3 regions of the Halopseudomonas sabulinigri genome follow, and region 2 is predicted to be linked to each of the others. Evidence: predicted binding sites of a transcription regulator. Region 2 holds the regulator's gene; each other region holds the start of a gene.

Region 1 (2,265 bases), 1.4 Mb from region 2:
AGATTGCATCAGTGTCTTGAGTAGCGCGGTAATCTCAATCGGGGAGCGGACTTCGCGAGGGGGCTGTGGACCAGCTTCTTGTGAGAATAGGGTGGACACTTAGGGCTCTCGGTATTATTGGTTTTGGCTTGCGGACTACTATACAGCAAGCTGGCTGATTGGCATCACCTCAGACCTTGGTAAGGTCACGTGACACGCCTGACCGGCTCCGATTGCCCAGTTGGTCATAGATGTTCTGGCTGGATTCGCCCTGATTGCGCAGCAGGTCGAGCAGGTTGGAGGTGCTGTTCTGGCTATGTCGAACCAGTCGTGCATTGCGGTCATTGGCGGCCTTGCAGGCTTCCAGGTGCTCGAGAAACTGCTGATAGGCGGCGCTGAGTGCTTCATCGTTCAGGCCGCTAACATGGCTTTGCAGGCTCTGAGCGCTGATTTGCTGCTGGCTGCAATAGTGCTTGATGCTCTGATCGTGGCGGGCGAGGGCTTCGATCAGCGGGCGCTTTTCCTGCAGCAGTTGTTCCAGTTCGTCCATGCTTTGCTGCACTATGGCCTCGCGCTCGCGCTCGGTCAGTGCAAGGTAGCGTTCACAATCCTGGTCAGCCTGTTGAAGAATATCGTTCAACGCGTGCATCGGTGCCTCCGCAAGCATTGGCCAGGATCAGACAGCCGGTCAGCTTTCGAAACTGAGCAGCTTGTCTGCAATCCGGTTGCTATCGACCTGATAACTGCCGTCAGCAATGGCCTGTTTGATCTGGTTAACACGCTCGCTATCGACTTCCGGCAGCTCACGCAGACGCTCTTCAATGGCCTGCAGCTGTTGTGCCTGCTGGCTGAGGCTGACCGATGAGCGCTCGCTTGTGGCTTCCTGAGTAGTACCGCTAGTAGCTTTCTCGGCGTTGTCGAGCGTTGCGTCACGCTTGCCAGACGTGCTGCTGGTCTGGTTGCTGCGGCCGGCTCCGTTAGGACCATTCGGCGAGTTGAAGTCGATGACCATGATGAATTCCTCAAACTGTAAAATCTTCTCTAACCGCTTTAACGGCCGCGAGGCTGAAAACTTTAGGGAAAATAAGTGTGAAGAGCATCACAGTACGGCGTGCTCGGTTCTGTCGGCAGTATATCCCATAATTTGCCGTTCATCACATGTCTACCCTGACCTGTCCCGGCCCGCTGACACGGGCCTTTATCTCACGGTTCGAGCGCGTGTTGCGCACTCGGATCTGTGCTCCCAGCGTACCGCTTTCCAATGCCTCGCCGGGCATTTTCACCGATACATTGCTGTTGCTGGCGCTGATGACTACCTTGTCGCCACGTTGCACCACCTCGTTTTGTTCTACCACGGCAAAGGTGATGATGGTATCCGGTGGCACCGGTCGGGTCAGGCGCATGCCAATCGCCTGCTGCGGATCAACCAGATATTTGTCGCGCAGCAGGCTGGTGTCGCGCTCCTTCAGGGTCAGGTCGGTTGCGCTGAGCAGACTGTTGCGCGCCAGCGGACGGGCACTGACCAACACCTGTTGGTACAGGCTGACCTGGCCGGGTACAAAAAGGCGCCAGGGAGAGCTGCTGTTACAGGTCAGGCGGACGGTAACCCTGCCAACCGGGATGTCGGGGCTTTCCAGCTCGGCGCTGAGTTGATCTTCCGGGCACACAGGCAGGCGCAGTCTGGCGTCGAGCCGGTTGAGCTTGATCTCGTAGCGCGCCGGCAGACCACTGCGTGCAATATGTTCCTCGACTTCCTGCTCAAGAAACCCATTGGTCGCGCCGATAAGCTGGTCAATGAGCGGGTTGGCGAGCGCTGACGTGGAAAAAAATATCGCCAATGCCGCGCACCCGGTGATAAAACGCATACAATTACCTTTATAACAAATGGTCGGTGCGTGTCATTTTACTGTCAGTCCAATAGCCTCAAGGCCATTGCTGCAGGAAACATGCCGCATTGAGCTCAAGACGAGAAGGAGCTGCCCATGGCTGGTGTAATGGATTCAGTCAATCAGCGGACACAGCTGGTTGGTCAGAATCGGTTGGAGCTGCTGCTGTTCAGGCTGGCAGGCAATCAGCTATACGGGATCAACGTGTTCAAGGTGAAAGAGGTGCTGCAGTGCCCTCGCCTGACCACGATGCCGAAGCTGCATCCTGTGGTTCGCGGTGTGGCGCACATTCGTGGTGGCACTCTGCCGATTCTTGATCTCAATCGCGCAACGGGCGGGCCAGGGCTGGATAATCTGGATACCGCTTTCGTTATCATCACTGAGTACAACTACAAGGTTC
Region 2 (2,265 bases):
GCCGTCGGTCACCAGCTGGTCAGCCGTGCGGTCAGCATGGCAGGTAATGAAGCGCCAGCCGATCAGGCGATGGCGGATGTGTTTGCCGGCATGATGCATGGCCAGCGGGCAAGCTAAGCAAAATCAATAATTCAAGGTAATCAACGTAGATGGGTAGCAATCATCCGGTTCAGGTTATCGCAGTCACTGGCGGCAAGGGTGGTATCGGCAAAACCAACGTGTCGGTCAACCTCAGTCTGGCGCTGGCAGACATGGGCCGTCGCGTCGTGCTGCTCGATGCCGACTTGGGGCTGGCCAACGTCGATGTGTTGCTGGGTCTCAAACCCAAGGCAACGTTGGCGGATGTGCTGGAAGGCAAATGTGACCTGCGCGATGTGATGCTCAATGGCCCGGGTGGTGTACGCGTGGTGCCCGCCGCGTCCGGCGCCGCCAGCATGGTCAGCCTGAATCATCAGCAACATGCCGGTTTGATCCAGGCCTTCAGCGAGGTCGGCGATAACATCGACGTGCTGATTGTCGACACCGCGGCGGGTATTGGCGACTCGGTGGTCAGCTTCGTGCGTGCTGCACAGGAGGCACTGATTGTCGTCTGCGACGAGCCAACCTCGATTACCGATGCCTACGCACTGATCAAGCTGCTCAACCGTGATCACGGCATGACCCGATTCCGCGTGTTGGCCAATATGGTCGGCACACCGCAGGAAGGTCGGCTGGTCTTTGCTAAACTCTCCAAAGTAACTGACCGGTTTCTCGACGTAGCGCTGCAATACGTCGGGGCCGTACCCTTTGACGAAGCGGTGCGCAAGTCCGTACAGAAGCAACGTGCAGTCTACGAAGCCTTTCCGCGCAGCAAGGCGGCTATGGCCATTCGGGCGATTGCACAGAAGGTGGATGCCTGGCCTTTACCGGCCAATCCACGCGGACATCTCGAGTTCTTCGTCGAACGTCTGGTACGGCCCACCGGGTCAGGCCTATGATTGCATCGGCTGGCGGATTGAGCATGTATACACGAGCACAAGTTTCTGCAGACAATCAGGATCGACTCGTTGAGCAATATGCTCCGCTGGTAAAACGTATTGCCTACCACCTGTTGGGTCGCCTGCCGGCTAGCGTACAGGTGGAAGATCTGATGCAGGCCGGCATGATCGGGTTGCTCGAAGCCTCGCGTAAATTTGATTTTGGCAAGGGCGCCAGCTTCGAAACCTATGCCGGGATTCGTATTCGTGGCGCCATGCTGGATGAAGTGCGCAAGGGTGACTGGGCGCCGCGATCGGTGCATCGCAACACCCGTATGGTCAGTGACGCAATGCGCTCGGTAGAGTCCCGTTTGGGGCGCGACGCTAAAGATCACGAAGTTGCGGCCGAATTGGATATGAGCCTTGAGGAATATTACGCGATCCTCAATGATACCGCCGGCAGCAAGCTGTTCAGTTTTGATGATTTGCTGGAGAGTGGCGCGCCGGCCGATGTACAGGGCGATTTTGAGCCCTTCGCCGGGCTGGAAGATGAGCGCTTCAGGGCGGCGCTGGCCGAGGCGATCAACGGCTTGCCCGAGCGTGAAAAGCTGCTGTTGTCGCTGTATTACGATGAAGAACTGAATCTCAAGGAGATTGGCGCTGTGCTGGGCGTCAGTGAGTCACGGGTCAGTCAATTGCACAGTCAATGTGCCGCACGTCTGCGCGCACGCTTGTCGAGTTGGCGAAATGATTGATTTTGTCGCCAACATCCGGACAATGCTCGGATCGCGCTGATGGTAGCACTGTGCCCGATCCTGTTTTGATGGTGGTAGCGAGGGTGTTGTGAACAGCAGTTTGCACGGCAGAGGGTTGTTCAGAACGTCTTTATACGGCTAGTTTGGCCATTGCAATGGGTTTTCGGGGTGCAGGCCTGCACTTTCCCTGGTTTGTACGGAGGTCGACTTGGACAAGAATATGAAAATTCTCATCGTTGATGATTTTTCGACGATGAGGCGCATTATCAAGAACCTGTTGCGCGACCTGGGTTTTACCAACACGGCTGAAGCCGATGATGGCAATACCGCGTTGCCGATGCTGCAAAGCGGTAATTTCGACTTTCTGGTGACCGACTGGAACATGCCGGGCATGAGCGGCATCGATTTGCTGCGTGCGGTGCGTGCCGATGACCGCCTCAAGCACCTGCCGGTACTCATGGTCACCGCTGAGGCCAAACGCGACCAGATCATTGAAGCCGCGCAGGCAGGCGTCAACGGCTACGTCGTCAAGCCATTTACCGCTCAAGCCTTGA
Region 3 (2,265 bases), 1.3 Mb from region 2:
TGACCTGGTCGATCGCCATGTACTGCTCGTTGACCAGCCGCTCCTGCCCGGTGGCAATGGCGCTCATTTCTTCGGAGGCAGAAGCAACCTGCAAGGTTGACTCCGCGACTTGGCGAATCAGCGTCTGCAACTGCTCAAGGAAGTCGTTTACCGCGCGACTGAGCTTGCCCAACTCGTCGCTGGAGTGCACGGTTACACGTTTGGTCAGGTCGCCCTCGCCGTCAGCAATGTCGCGAATGCGCTGCAGCAAATCGTGCAGTGGGGTGACGATCAGGCTGGGGAAGAAGGCGATCATCAGCAGGCACACCAGCGCGCCAATCACCAATACGACCCCGACCCTGAAGTGACTGGCGTCAGCATCGGCACGGGCGTCGATGCCTTCCTGCTCTGCTTCGGCGTTGACCAGCTCGGTCATCTGATCAATAAGATCGCGTGCGGTGCTGAACTCCTGATAACCACGACCGTAACTGATCTCACTGGCTTGATCGGCATTACCGCTGGCCGCCATACGTGCGTTGTCGAGCGACGTGCGCTGCCAAACCTCGAAGGCACGAGCAAAATCCGCCGCCAACGCCTTGCCTTGCGCAGAAACCGTAGACGCTCCGTATTTCGCAATCCGATCACGCGCCTGCTGCATATTACCGGTCTGCTCATCACCTACCTCGGCCGCCGGAACCCCAGCCAACAACGCGCGCTCGGCCTGCAACGCCTGGTACATATCGCGGTCAGCTTCAAGGATGAGTGAGCTTTGCGGCAGCAATTCTTGCGAAACCCGCTCCAGCCGGCTTTCAACCTGGTTAACTGCCCAAAAGGCAGAAAACCCCAAAACGCCAAACAGAATGGCGAGAACCAGTATTGGCAGTGTCAGCTTCCAACGGAAGCTCATGTCACGAAATAGGCTGATCATTGTCTGCACTCTTTTTTAGTTGTGCTGCGTTGGCAATAGCATTTGGCGACGCTGGCAAACGCCGTAGCACACGGCGCTTCAACTCCTTTGAAATGCGGTTCCTTGGTCCGTCGACCCCGGACGTCCTGCCCAGACAGGTATGACGAACGCCACGGGAAGAAGATCACGGGACCGCCCCGCAATGGCGCAATACACCTTCCCCGCGCTATCGCCTCCTAACCACAGTATCGACCAAATCCGGCAAAGCATTAACGGATTTAAGGCGCTTTCACTCGATAAAAACCTGCTGTTACAAAATAATGGCGCTTGGCCGCTAGCCCACTGCAGGCAGCAGCCAGGCGATCATCAGGGGAATATAGACCAGCGCCACCAGCGTACTCAGCAGGGCGGTGCCTGCTACCTGTTGCGGGCTGGTATCGAGTAACGTCGCAATCACCACCGTATTGGCGGCTATGGGCGTGATGGAGATAAGCAAAATGGCGCGATACACCGCCACGTCGTAGATATGCAGGAACTGGCTGTCCAGCCACCAGAACAACAACGCAGCCAGTGGCCAACTGAAGAACTTGCCGAAGAATGCCAGGCCGGTAAAGCGCAGGTTGCCGGCCAGCCCCTGAAAGCTGAGGATACTCATGCCGATAATCATCATGCCGAAGATACTGTAGGCACCGCGCAGGTTATCGAACAATGGCACGAAGGCAGCGGGGATCTGCAGCCCGCTGTAATTCAGCGCAACGGCCAAGAAAAAAGCGTACAGCGAGGGCAGTCGCAGTACCTTGCGCACGCAGTCGCGCACACTGAAACGGCCACGCGCCGCCAGATAGAAGCCCACGGAGTTTTCAAACAACGTGGTGCCCAGCATGCAGACGATATAGATACTCAGACCTTGCTCGCCGAACAGCAGCAAGGCCACCGGAATGCCGAAATAACCGGTATTACCGGTACCTACCGACAGCGGAATCATGTTCGCGCTGCCATCATGCAGCCAGCGCTTGGCGAGCCACAGGTGCAGTATTCCCAGCAGCGAGCAGAGGCTGAAGGTGAGAAACGGCAGCAACACCACCTCTGGCGACAGCGGCGCATTCATCACGCCGGCGAACACCACCGACGGAGTGACGATATACATCATGATGCCGGCGATATGACGACCACTGGCGTCCAGATAGCGACCCGCCACCCAGCCGAGCGCCACCGTCACGTAGAGTGGTAGCAATTTGTACAACAAGGCGAGGGACGCCAGCATGGCTTATCTCACAGCAAAGACCGCAACGTTCTAGGCGGCGACACGCTCATCGGAAATCAGGTAAACCCGCTCGACCAGCTCACGCATACCCTGGGCGGCAAATACCGCGTGGTCA

What was found. The regulator FliA, encoded in region 2, starts transcription of late flagellar genes. The targets are predictions, from matches to a motif close to CTAAAGTTTNNNNNNNNNNNGCCGNTAA.
Region 1: flgM (flagellar biosynthesis anti-sigma factor FlgM) is a predicted target of FliA. The motif match lies at 1,030-1,057, and genes of this name have one in related genera.
Region 3: BLU26_RS00075 (methyl-accepting chemotaxis protein) is a predicted target of FliA. The motif match lies at 1,132-1,159, and genes of this name have one in related genera.

The regions. Positions count from the first base shown of each region.
Region 1 covers NZ_LT629763.1:4,023,664-4,025,928, forward strand. Annotated here, with positions in the region: gene BLU26_RS18425 (flagellar brake protein) at 1-9, opposite strand, end outside; gene BLU26_RS18430 (flagella synthesis protein FlgN) at 170-628, opposite strand; gene flgM (flagellar biosynthesis anti-sigma factor FlgM) at 668-991, opposite strand; gene flgA (flagellar basal body P-ring formation chaperone FlgA) at 1,134-1,844, opposite strand; gene BLU26_RS18445 (chemotaxis protein CheV) at 1,962-2,265, shown strand, end outside.
Region 2 covers NZ_LT629763.1:1,359,754-1,362,018, reverse strand. Annotated here, with positions in the region: gene flhF (flagellar biosynthesis protein FlhF) at 1-117, shown strand, start outside; gene fleN (flagellar synthesis regulator FleN) at 150-977, shown strand; gene BLU26_RS06055 (RNA polymerase sigma factor FliA) at 977-1,711, shown strand; gene BLU26_RS06050 (chemotaxis response regulator CheY) at 1,932-2,265, shown strand, end outside.
Region 3 covers NZ_LT629763.1:14,724-16,988, reverse strand. Annotated here, with positions in the region: gene BLU26_RS00075 (methyl-accepting chemotaxis protein) at 1-907, opposite strand, end outside; gene BLU26_RS00070 (AEC family transporter) at 1,221-2,150, opposite strand; gene BLU26_RS00065 (thiopurine S-methyltransferase) at 2,181-2,265, opposite strand, start outside.